4 regions of the Apilactobacillus sp. EABW-1NA genome follow, and region 2 is predicted to be linked to each of the others. Evidence: predicted binding sites of a transcription regulator. Region 2 holds the regulator's gene; each other region holds the start of a gene.
What was found. The regulator NrdR, encoded in region 2, represses ribonucleotide reductase genes. The targets are predictions, from matches to a motif close to ACACNATATATNGTGT.
Positions count from the first base shown of each region.

Region 1: pnuC (nicotinamide riboside transporter PnuC) is a predicted target of NrdR. The motif match lies at 1,896-1,911, and genes of this name have one in related genera.
Region 3: nrdD (anaerobic ribonucleoside-triphosphate reductase) is a predicted target of NrdR. The motif match lies at 2,007-2,022, and genes of this name have one in related genera.
Region 4: OEZ61_RS02435 (redoxin NrdH) is a predicted target of NrdR. The motif match lies at 2,013-2,028, and genes of this name have one in related genera.

Region 1 covers NZ_JAPDKO010000027.1:12,684-15,902, reverse strand. Annotated here, with positions in the region: gene OEZ61_RS07075 (hypothetical protein) at 1-1,055, shown strand, start outside; gene pnuC (nicotinamide riboside transporter PnuC) at 1,097-1,849, opposite strand; gene OEZ61_RS07065 (hypothetical protein) at 2,059-2,202, opposite strand; gene OEZ61_RS07060 (class II fumarate hydratase) at 2,533-3,219, shown strand, end outside.
Region 2 covers NZ_JAPDKO010000002.1:102,597-105,815, reverse strand. Annotated here, with positions in the region: gene mutM (bifunctional DNA-formamidopyrimidine glycosylase/DNA-(apurinic or apyrimidinic site) lyase) at 1-463, shown strand, start outside; gene coaE (dephospho-CoA kinase) at 465-1,049, shown strand; gene nrdR (transcriptional regulator NrdR) at 1,064-1,534, shown strand; gene OEZ61_RS00945 (DnaD domain protein) at 1,547-2,932, shown strand; gene dnaI (primosomal protein DnaI) at 2,929-3,219, shown strand, end outside.
Region 3 covers NZ_JAPDKO010000028.1:8,134-11,352, reverse strand. Annotated here, with positions in the region: gene OEZ61_RS07135 (cation:proton antiporter) at 1-932, opposite strand, end outside; gene OEZ61_RS07130 (YoaK family protein) at 1,047-1,739, shown strand; gene nrdD (anaerobic ribonucleoside-triphosphate reductase) at 2,048-3,219, shown strand, end outside.
Region 4 covers NZ_JAPDKO010000005.1:34,424-37,642, reverse strand. Annotated here, with positions in the region: gene dnaX (DNA polymerase III subunit gamma/tau) at 1-595, opposite strand, end outside; RNA gene ffs (signal recognition particle sRNA small type) at 720-816, opposite strand; gene tadA (tRNA adenosine(34) deaminase TadA) at 844-1,341, opposite strand; gene OEZ61_RS02440 (class I SAM-dependent methyltransferase) at 1,334-1,939, opposite strand; gene OEZ61_RS02435 (redoxin NrdH) at 2,126-2,353, shown strand; gene nrdE (class 1b ribonucleoside-diphosphate reductase subunit alpha) at 2,469-3,219, shown strand, end outside.

The sequences.
Region 1 (3,219 bases), on a different contig from region 2:
CTATTTCACAATACCCAGCAGGGGTTATGACTACTGAAGAAATCGAAGGAAAAGTTCCAAGTCGTTCTGAAATTTTAACTAAACTAGGAATTATTTTTACAGAATCCGGCTCATCATTAGACCCTACCGGAGTACATCTATTTCAACAAGCAATCTTATATGATTGTAAATACGTTGCCGCCAATTACTATCTAGGTAAAATCCTAATGAATAACGGCAACATTGCGGAAGCCAATGAACTAATGGAACACGCTTTGCACAATAGTGTCGAAGGCGACCGTTTCTACGGTCCAGCTGAAAAGGCAATCGAAGAAATGACCGATATGACCGACAGTAAGGATCCAATCTTCGCTATCGACTACCTAATCGGTCAATCAATGTCCCATGCCCTCATCGATAGTCCCATTGGAACTTTTAAGAAGATGAGCTTCGATAAGATTGAAAACAAGTACGATGCCAATGTACAAATGTTTCCAACTGATGCCACTAGTGAAAAGTTAAATAGCATTCGTGAATTCAACTCTAACCATGGTTTTGAACAAACCAGTTTCGAAGAATTCCTACCCGCTCACCTACCATTGTTTGAAGAACACAATCAACTATCATTGATTCTAGGTGAAGGCTATACCCTAATTGATATGGGAGCAGAAATTTATGACGTTTGTGGTCTAAACATCGAACCTCAATTGACGTTTACCTTCTACAAACTAATTAATAATGAAACAAACTGCTACTCATACCTGTTATTAGCCGGTAAGAGTCCATTGGAATTAAAGGACAAACAACTAAGTACAAACGGCAATTTTGAATACGACACCCGTATTTTTGACGTCTACAAGAACAAAATCTTCTTTGATTCAGACAATATGATTAAGTTCTCCCTTGCACTAGCTAAGGACTACTTTAACGATGATATTACATTGGATAATATCGAAAACAAGTCCATCAGCGGTGTTAATGATGAAACATTTAACCAATTACTAGAAATCCATGATGACTTCAATATCAACGATTCACGTGTCCGAATCATAATCGATACAGATATCAAAGTATAATAAAAAAGCTACCAATTATTGGTAGCTTTTTTATGTGATTATTAAGCGTCAGCTTCCACTTTTTCAGCGTAAGCTTGTTCTTCCTTCATTAAACGTTTCTTTTCGCGTTCGTTAAACCATGGTGAAACAGTGAACGCTAAGATATCGTTGGCAACGTAAATTGCTGAGTTAACAAACATAGCAAGAGTTGCTGATCCTTCTCTGAAAGTGATGAACCATAGAACGACTTGGGCTAGACCTGAAGCTAACCACCAGAAGTATTGGTTGTTGTAACGTAGGAAACAGATGATTCCGGCAGTTAAACAAACGGCAAAACTAAAGGCATCATAGAATGGACGTGGTTCGTTAGTAAGTGCTTTGATTGCGAAACCAGAAATTAGGTAAACGGCTATAGTGAAGATAATTGAAATTGCCCAACTCTTTGCAGTGAACTTTCTGATTTTTGAAACCATGTTAACGTTCCAATCAGTACTCAATAGCACTGGAATGTCTAGTGTAATAACGTATGCTAATTGTTCACCGATACTTAAGTAGTTCTTTGCTGAGAAACCAACAATGATGAAACAAATTGCTGATAGAATTCCCAACACCCCGTTAACTGACTTAGCAGCGTTAATTGCAAGAACACATAGTACCCCTAAAGTAGTACCGATGAAAGTTAAAATTGAAAGCCATGTAATTGGTGCATTTACCAATGTCATAACTTGAGCACCTAAACTAAAGAAGAATAAGTAGTAATTTTGTTGTGGCCAACCCTTTAGTTGGTGGGCCAAAAATTTAAAATAAGCTGACACAATGAAAAACCCCTATCTCTATATTTGGAACCTAAAATATGTATGCATACAATATATAGTGTTCGTTCTTTAAAACAACACTATATATACTACCATGCTCAATATTTTTTGCAAGGGTCATAGAAGTCGAGATAAGGGTCTAATTACCGAAATTACGGTAATAATTAAATATTAAATTTTTTTATTTTTATTTTCGAAACTATTTGTGGTTATTTAGCATCAATTACAACTGAACCAGCTAGAATACTGATCAACATAAACACAATAATTCCGACCGCGGAATCGTCAAACAGTTTTACTGACAAAATCACTGAAATCAACAACACCAAAAAGAAAACAATTGATTCTAACAACTGGTTACTTGATTGCTTTTGAACGTGAAAAAGAAAATAAATCACCCTGTTGGTCCTGTTAAACATGACTATCAGGAAGTATACCAATAGCAATAACAATCCAGTGAGCAACCAGTTGAATTTCAGCAATTCTGATACCAAAACTACAATGGATAGTGGCACCCATAAAACAAGTAGTTCTGCGATAAAAAATCTTAAGTCAATATGCATGATATATTGCCACTCCTACATAATATGTATATTCTATTGTATCATTCGGGTAATGTTTTCGGTAGTAAGAGCTAAAGAAAATGGCTATAATTATCGTATATTCTAATAAAAGGACTTGATATGATGGAATTTCGCATTGAACACGATTCATTAGGTGAGGTTAAAGTCCCTAAAGACGCTTTATTTGGCCCCCAAACGCAACGTAGTCTACTTAATTTTAACATTGGTCGTACCATGCCAATGGAAGTTATCTATGCACTTTTGAAGATTAAAAAAGCCGTCGCTTTTGTTAATCACAACAATAAAACACTAGATGATGAAAAGTATATCGCCATCAATGAAGCAATCGATAAATTAATTGATGGCGATTATAAGGATGCCTTCCCACTTCACGTTTATCAAACTGGTAGTGGAACTCAGACCAACATGAACGTCAATGAAGTAGTAGCAAATATGGCCAACCAACTACATCCAAACGCCCATGTTCATCCAAATGATCACGTCAATCAATCACAAAGCTCAAATGACACTTTCCCTACTGCCATGATGATGGCAGCATATCAAGCCACCAATAGTGTCATTAAAACAGTTAAAAACTTAATCGCATCATTTGATAAGAAACAAACTGAGTTTGCATCAATCATCAAGATTGGCCGTACCCACCTACAAGATGCTACCCCTATTACAGTAGGCCAAGAAATCAGTGGTTGGAAATCAACACTAGAACACGACGTTGTGACGCTAAACGCCATCAAACAATCATTACTAGAATTACCAATCGGTGGAACCGCCGTCGGTACTGGTCTA
Region 2 (3,219 bases):
AAAGACTCTTTCTGGTTTAGGTACAATTGGTCCTGAACCAACCGATGAAACTCTAACATTTGATTACATGAAATCAATCATGAACAAGGCTAGAGGAAAGATTAAACCATTTTTACTAAACCAAAGTAATATTGCTGGATTAGGTAATATTTACTGTGACGAAGTTTTATGGTTGACCGAGATTCACCCTGAAACTCAAACTAACTTAATTACCGATGAGGAAATTGAAGAATTAAGAAAGAACATTATTGCAGAAATAAAAATGGCAATTAAGGGACATGGAACTACTGTTCACTCTTATTCAAATGCATATGGAGAAGCTGGATCATTCCAAAACCATCTACATGTGTATGGTAGAAAAGGTGAACCTTGTGAACGTTGTGATACCTTATTAGAAAAGATTAAGGTGGCTCAACGAGGCACAACATTCTGTCCTAACTGTCAAAGAAAAGTGGTTGAATAACATGACAAGAGTAATTGGTTTGACCGGTGGCATTGCCACCGGAAAATCAACTGTGTCTGAGTATCTAGCAAGTGTTGGATATGAAATCATTGACGCTGATAAAATTACTCACCAGGTTCAATCAAACGGCAGCAAGGGTCTAGAGGCTATTGCTGCCTTTTTTGGTAAAGATGTTATCAAAGAAGATGGTGAGTTAAATCGACAAAAATTGGGGTCAATCGTGTTTAACGACAAGTCTAAACTGATTGAATTAACCAGAATCATTGATCCATTCATTCGCAACGAAGTGATTAGAAGAATTGATGAGACCAAAAATGATGTAGTCATCCTGGATGCACCAACATTGTTTGAAAATGGTTATCACTTTATGTGTGATGACATTATCAGCGTTGTTTGTGACTTTGATGAACAGGAAAAGCGTTTGATGGAACGCGATTCTCTATCCAAAGAAGATGCAGATTCAAGAATTAAGAGCCAATGGCCTTTAAAAATTAAGGCAGAGTTGTCCACTTATGTGATCGATAGTAATGGAAGCATTATGCAAACACGCAATCAAGTGGTAAAATTGTTTAATAACATAGATTAATTGAGGTGAAACATATGCAATGTCCTCATTGCCACAAAAACTCTTCTAGAGTAGTTGACAGTCGTCCTGCTGAAAACGGCCAGGTAATTAGACGTCGACGTGAATGTGAAAATTGTAATTACAGATATACAACATTTGAAAGAATTGAACAAACACCATTATTAGTTATTAAGAACAACGGCAATCGTGAAGAATTTGACCACGAAAAGATTCTTCGTGGAATTATTCGTTCTGCTGAAAAACGTCCAGTACCAATGGATGCAATGACATCTATCGCGGATAAAGTTGAAAACCGTATCCGTTCTTTAGGTGAAAACGAAGTGTCAAGTCAACTAATTGGTGAATACGTGATGAAAGAACTAGTTAATGTCGATGAAATTGCTTATATTCGATTTGCAAGTGTTTATCGTCAATTTAAAGATATGACGGTCTTTTATAATGAACTAAAAGAGGTATTAGATAAGGACCAAAAAAATAAGAAATAGCGGGGAATTAATATGACAGATCAATGGCGAGAGGTAGATCCTCTATCCAAGTTTATATTGTTGGCAGATGATGATTTGTCTGACTTACAAAGAACTTCTTTGGATGTTTTATATCAACCAATCATTGGTGTCTTGCCCTATGCTTTGATTAACAATTTTTGGCGTATGAGTCATGAAAAAAAGACACATCAAGCACATAGTCATTTTGAAACCTTGTCTTATTTGAGTGTCGATATGCAATCATTCTATGAGGCCCGATTGAGACTGGAAGCTGCCGGCTTGATGAAGACATATATCAAGACTAGTGATAAGGGCGAAAAACAATACGTTTATCGTCTTGTTAGTCCGCTATCCGTTAATGATTTCTTTATGGATGATTTACTAAGCGTTTCACTATTACAAGTAATTGGTGAAGATAGATATGTTGACTTATATAATGAATTTATCCGACCAGGATTTGATTTATCCGAATATAAGGACGTCTCAAGAAACTTCCTTCAAGTGTTTAATATTCGTGATAGTGAAGTTACCAACACACCAAAGGCAGTTCAACAAGTAAAAAATAGTATTAAGAATAATAGTAATGACGTTAAAGCCGGTCCAGTCATCAAAAAAAGTGACGACTTTGACTTTAACTTGCTATTAGACATGCTAAACCAATCTTACGTTAATACATCTGATGTTAAGAAGAATATCAATCTGATTAATTCAGAACATCAGTTGTACGGTATTGATGAGATTGAAATGGCTAAATTGATTGAAAAGGCAACTAATGTTACTAATAACGTCTTTGATCCAAACAACTTTAAGATTTTGGTATCAAGACAGTTTCAATCAAATGCAGCTAACATATCACGTGAATCCACTGCTGCAGATAAATCCACTGAGGCATATAGCAATGAATTAAATGCTCAGGAAAGACAATTGATTAAGTCATCTAGTGAATACGCACCAATCGAATTTTTAAACTATTTGAAGACCGCTAAAGGTGGCTATGTTCACAGCAATGAGGAACGCATGATTTCTGACTTGGTTTCTAGACAAATTCTAAAACCAGAAGTAATTAACATGATTGTTTATCATCTACTAATTGATCAAGAAAAGTCCGGTTTAAATAAGAACCTCTTTGAAGCAATTGCTGATAACTGGTCACAAAATAATGTTACCGATGCAAGTAAGGCGATTACTTTCATCAAGAACAGACAAAAAGAATTAAATAAACCTAGAAAACCACGTTTCAATAACAATCGTAAGATGACAGTTAAAGAAACCCTTCCTGATTGGGCAAAAGATAACGAAAAGCCAAAGGAATATGGTAAGGTTAACGAAGATAAGAAAAAAGAACTAGAAGCGAGAATTCAAAAGCTTCGTAACAGTAGAAAAGAGGGTAGAGAATGAAAAACTTAAGTGATGAATTTGCAAAGACTTTAAGCAAACCAAAATACAATGAACGCTATCAACAATCAGTCAATGCTGTTTTAAATAATGAAGATGTTAAATCATTTTTGAATAAGCACAAAGATGAGTTGGAAGACGATGTTGTAAAACGCTCAATGTCAAAACTATATGAATTTGTGCAAGAAAATAACAAACTAAAGAATAATCAACCCACAACAATTCCTGGATATACTCCTGTATTAGTAGTTAACAAGGGACTGGTTGATATTTCATACGTTCCTACGCAA
Region 3 (3,219 bases), on a different contig from region 2:
GCACCGATAAAGGCACCCAAAAATTTTGTTATTACAGCTAAAACTGTAAGGATGGAAAACATTAAGAAGTGATCGTAGACACCATTGACTTGCATATCAACCCCAATGCTTACAAAGAAAATTGGAATAGGCAGCAACGTACTTAGTCCCTTTAGTCTAGCTAATAAAACCCTTTTAAACTTTGTCTGACTAGCAATTAGTCCAGCAAAGAACGCTCCTGTAACAGCACTTAATCTAACCATTTCAGCAGTTCCGGCCAATAATAAACATAATAGAAATGAATATAGACCAGCGCTTGCAGGACTAACTTCAAAAATTTTGAATAATAGCGTTACAATCTTATAGCAAAGCCATAAGAATAAGAAAAATACAATTTGCAAAATAATTAGAAACAACGCATCTGAATTTCCATGTCCTCTTCCCACTCCCAAAACAGGAATAGAAACACTTAATAGAACAATTGAAATAATATCATCGGCTACCGCAGCAGCTAAAATAGTAATTCCAGCTGATGATGTTAGCTCATGCATTTCTTCTAATACAGCAACTGAAATCGAAACAGATGTTGCTGCAAAAACAATTCCGATAAATGCACTTTCAATAATAGAAAGTTGAAAATATCTACACATTAGATAAATGGATCCGACTGGAAATACTACTCCAAAAAGAGCAACAATGACTCCCCGACCAAAATACTTTTTCAATCTATCAATGTCGCAAGTTAAACCGGCACCAAACATCAATAATGCAGCCCCCAATGATGCTAATGCAATTACAATATCTTGACGGTGAATCACTCCTAAGACAGATGGTCCTAGGACTACTCCTCCCATGATTTGTCCGACAACATCCGGAATATGTATCTTAGAAGCCAGCATTCCAAAAAATTTCGCAAAAACAATCATTAAAAACAATGCGATTAAATAATTCAAATAAATCATTCTCCCCGAATAAAAACAATTCTATTTATTTTGAAACAATATGGTAGTACTATTTATAAATAACTTAGTTATAACTTATTACTTTAGAGAAAGGGAGTCAATGTTATCGACGCACCTCACCCCGCCCGCTTCGGTGAAAAAATATCAACGGCATTCTTCTTAACCTCAATCGGTGGTTGCCTTGATGCCTACACTTACATCGAACATGGTGGAATATTTGCAAGTACCCAAACCGGGAATTTAATTTTGTCCGCATTAGCGTTGACACAATTCAATTATGGTCACTTCTTAGAAAGAATTTTACCGGTGATTGCATTTTCAATCGGAATTCTATTAGCTAATTGGATTCACCATAATCTAGATAAACATAAACTAAACTACTGGAAGGTCTATATTTTAGCCATTGAAATTGCAGTCTGTACAATCGTGGGATTTTTGAAATACAATGTTCCACAATTAATGATCACGACTTCAATGTCTTTAACAACGGCCCTTCAACTTTCAACATTTAATACAATGTCTGGATTGGGATACTCCAACATGTTTAGTACTGGAAACCTTCAAAAAACAATGAATAATCTATTCTTGTATTTGGAGACTAAAAAACACGAATTCAAAACCAAGTTACTTTACTACGGTGGTCTGGTTTTAAGTTTTCTATGCGGAGCTTTTGAGGCCAGCATCTTATCACTTTTCTTCCATACTAAGACCATCTGGGTTGTCGGATTGGAATTAATCGTCATTCTTGTATTCCAAATTCGATGCATCCTAATCTATCGACACGAAAATCAACTATAAAAAAGACCCTATAGGGTCTTTTTTTGTGTTTTTTATTCGGATTTCACTTATTAAACGTTAGTATATCAATACTTTGGGCACGATATGTAAGTATTCAATTTGAACATTTTTAGACAAAATTCCAAAAATGTTCGACGAAAAAAGACGAAATCACTCATCACTACGTATTATGAGAAAATTAAATTATTATAATCATTCAGTACGCACTATTCAAATTGACATTCAAGAATGTTTTTATACTATATATGCGTGTTAACATTATTTCAGACACAAGTTATAGTGTATATTTTAAGGATAGGACTGATATAATGTTTGATAAAACTTTTGCCCATTTAAACGTTATAAAGAATTCTGGTGACAAGACCAAATTCTATAAATACAAGATTGATTTTGTGCTAAATCAACTGGGTATTAGTAAGGAAGATAACAAGCGTTTCTTTGAACGTTTGAACCTATTTACTAAGGATCAAGAAGAAATTACCTCAAGTCATATTCATGACTTCATCATTCAATTTCTAGAAGAAAATGATTTCTTAGATGCTAAAGAGCAATACTTAAAATATGAACAAAAAGACATTGAAAAATTCAAGAAAGCAACCGATGTAAAGGCTCGAATCGACCAACTATTCAACCGTTACGATCGTGTTGTTCACGAAAATGCCAACAAAGATAGTAACGTCTTTAACACCCAAAGAGACCTAGAAGCAGGGGCTGCCAGCAAGGCCATTGGTCTTCAAATGCTACCTCCACTAGTTGCCAAAGCGCACCTTAGAGGTGACATTCACTGGCACGATTTAGACTACTCACCAGCAACTCCTGAAACCAACTGTTGCTTAGTTGATTTTGCAGAAATGTTGAATAACGGTTTTAAGATTGGTAACGCCGAAGTTAAATCACCTCGCTCAATCCAAACTGCGACCGCTCAAGTTTCTCAAATCATCGCCAACGTAGCATCCCTACAATACGGTGGTCTGTCATTCGATCGTGCTGATGAAGTACTAGCTCCATTTGCCGAGATCAACTACGAAAAGCACTTAAAGACTGCTTCAGAATGGGTCGAAGAAGACAAGCGCGAAGAATACGCTAAGGACCGTACTAAGAAGGACATCTTCGACGCTATGCAATCACTAGAATACGAAATTAACACTCTATACTCATCACAAGGTCAAACACCTTTCACTACTGTTAGTTTCGGTCTAGGTACCAGCTGGATTGAAAAGGAAATTCAAAAAGATATCCTAAGAATTCGTATTAAAGGACTTGGTAAGGAACGTCGTACTGCCATCTTCCCTAAGCTAATCTATGTATTGAAGAAAGGCTTAAATTTAAACCCTAACGATGAAAATTACGACGTGAAAGAACTAGCCATCGAATGTGCTACAAAGCGTATGTATCCTGATATTTTGATGTACGACAAACTTTGTGAAATCACTGGTGACTTCAAGGCACCTATGGGTTGTCGATCATTTCTACCTAAGTG
Region 4 (3,219 bases), on a different contig from region 2:
CATAATCAATCTCTTTATCGTTTAAAATGAATTCCATTCTGCCCAAGATGTCATTTGCGGTGATACGTTTAAAATCAAAACGTTGAACACGTGAAATGATTGTAGCCGGAATCTTTTGTGGTTCGGTTGTGGCTAGAATGAAGATAACGTGTGCAGGTGGTTCTTCCAATGTCTTTAGTAATGCATTGAAAGCCCCTGTTGATAACATATGAACTTCATCAATAATGTATACCTTGTAGGTTGCTTGAGTTGGCGCATACTTAGCCTTATCTCTAACATCCCTAATTTCTTCAACCCCATTGTTTGAGGCCGCATCAATTTCGATAACATCATTTAGCGTTCCATTTGTAATGCTTTCACAAATTTCACATTCGTTGCAGGGTTCCCCATCTTTTTGGTTTGGACAGTTAATTGCCTTTGCCAAAATTTTCGCAGCGGAAGTTTTTCCAGTTCCCCTAGGACCTGCAAATAAATAAGCATGACTCAATTGATTGGTGACAATCGCATTTTTCAATGTGGTGGTAATAACATCTTGACCAATCACATCGTCAAAACGTTGCGGTCTCCATACACGGTATAAAGCTTGGTAACTCATGGAAAACTTCCTTTCAAAAAACTAATTACTTACATTATATATTCTATTCAGTAATTATTCCATTATCGTTTTTACATCATAGATAAAAAAATCTCCTAGCCAGCATTTGACTAGGAGTTTATTTGTATAAAAAACAAGAAGCACAAGCGTAGAATACTTAGTGCTGCTTCCTCTCGGATCTGACACGGTTCGTAAACACAACTTTGCTTCAAGGCCTTACGGCAATAATTATATTAACTTATTCAGGATTATTTTTCAAGCTTATTTCTCTTTTTCTTGGCTTCTTTGCTTCTTTTACGTGCTGCTTTGAAAAAAGACTTCATTAAATGCTTAGCATCATCAGCCATTAAACCACCTGAAACATTAACCTGATGATTAAGTCTACTATCTTCTAACACATGATATAGACTTTCAGCGGCACCCGCCTTAATATCATTAGCACCATAATAAACATTATTGATTCTAGAATTGATGATAGCTCCTGCGCACATTAAACATGGTTCAATCGTTACATATAAATCACAATCTTCCAATCGCCAACTATGCAAACGTCGACATGCTTCATCAATGGCAACAACTTCGGCATGATCCAACGCATTGTTGCTCAACTCACGAAGGTTATGACCTCTACCGATAATCTCACCGTCTTTAACAACGATTGCCCCAATTGGTACCTCGTTTATCATGTATGCTTTTTTCGCTTCGAATAAAGCTTCTTTCATATAGTATTCGTTTGTCTTATCCATTAAATACACTTTCCAATATATAATAACCTTTGTTCTTCTTGATAATTTCGCAATTACCAAATAATGATTGCATTAATTTCTTAGCAGATGGTGCCCCTTGTTTCTTTTGTAATACCACAGTTAGTGTTCCGTTTGGTAATAAATGATCAATAGATCCAGAAATCATTCCATCAACAATATCCTTTCCTGCTCTTACAGGTGGATTGGTAATAATCGCGGCAAACTTATCGGTGACATTTTCATAGACGTTAGAATTATGAATCAAAACATTTGAGACATGATTTTGTTCCGCATTCTTTACGGCTAGTTCTAACGCTAGGTTATTAACGTCTACCATTTCGAATGTTCTTTTTGGATGATGCTTGGCTAACGCAATTGCCATTGGGCCATATCCGCATCCTAAATCTAGGACATTTCCATCTGGAATTTTATCAAAATTAACACTTTCTACTAAAGTTTTTGAACCAAAATCAACAGTTCTTTTTGAGAAAACCCCGTTATCAGTGGTAAAGGTCAATGTGTTATTTAATAAATCAAAATTCCATGTATGAAGTTCGTGTACAACATGTGGATTAGGTGTATAATAAAATTCGTTCATTTCAAATCAGATCCTCGTAAAAAATTTTTAAATTCGCTAAGACACTGTATCTAGTAGATTAGGAACATTTCAACCACTAAATATGGTGTTTTTTTATTTGATTTTTTTCTGTTCTGGTGTAAACTTTTATATATAAATTAAAGGGAAATATCTTACATATTTCATCAAGAGAAAGGGAGCAATACCATGGCACAAGTAACTGTATACTCAAAGAATAATTGCATGCAATGCAAAATGACTAAGCGCTTTTTAAGCGAACACGATATTGATTTTATCGAAAGAAACATTAACGAAGAACCCGAATATGTTTCATACTTAAAATCAAAAGGATTCATGTCACTACCAGTTGTAGAAGCAGATGGTATTGACTCAATTTCCGGATTTAGACCAGATCAATTAAGCCAACTAGCTTAATTTCAAATTACGTATTATTCATTATAATATAAAATGTTGTTTTTGGCGAAACCGCTAATGGTCTCGCCTTGTTTTTTCTCAAGTTTAATTTTACTAATGAAAGAGTGGTTTAAGCATGTCGTTGAAAGATTTGAAGGACGTAACCTATTACGACCTAAATAATGAAATTAACATCCCTAAGGATGATAAGATTCAATTAAATAAAGATAAAGAAGCGCTTGAAGCCTTCATCAAAGAAAATGTTGAACCTAACCTTAAAAAGTTTGGTTCTCTAAAAGAAAAATTCGATTTTCTAATCGATAATGATTACCTTGAAGAAGAATTCATCAACAAATATGACTTTTCATTTATTGAAAAAATCTACGACTACTTGGAAAGTCAAAACTTTAAGTTCAAATCTTTTATGGCCGCATACAAATTCTATGCTCAATACGCCCTAAAGACTGATGATGGTAACTACTACCTAGAACAATTCATCGATCGTGTTGCTATCAACGCACTATACTTTGCTGATGGTGATGAAGAACTTGCTATGAACTTAGCAGATGAAATTGTTCACCAAAGATACCAACCAGCCACCCCTTCTTTCCTAAATGCCGGAAGAAAACGTCGTGGTGAGTTCGTATCATGTTTCTTAATTCAACCTACTGACGATATGAACACTATTGGTAGAACTATTAATTCAGCCCTACAACTATCACGTATTGGTGGTGGTGTTGGAATTAACCTTTCTAACCTACGTGCTGCAGGGGATCCAATCAAGCATATCGAAGGTGCTGCTTCTGGTGTTGTTCCAGTTATGAAACTTCTAGAAGACAGTTTTTCATACTCAAACCAACTAGGACAAAGACAAGGTGCTGGTGCCG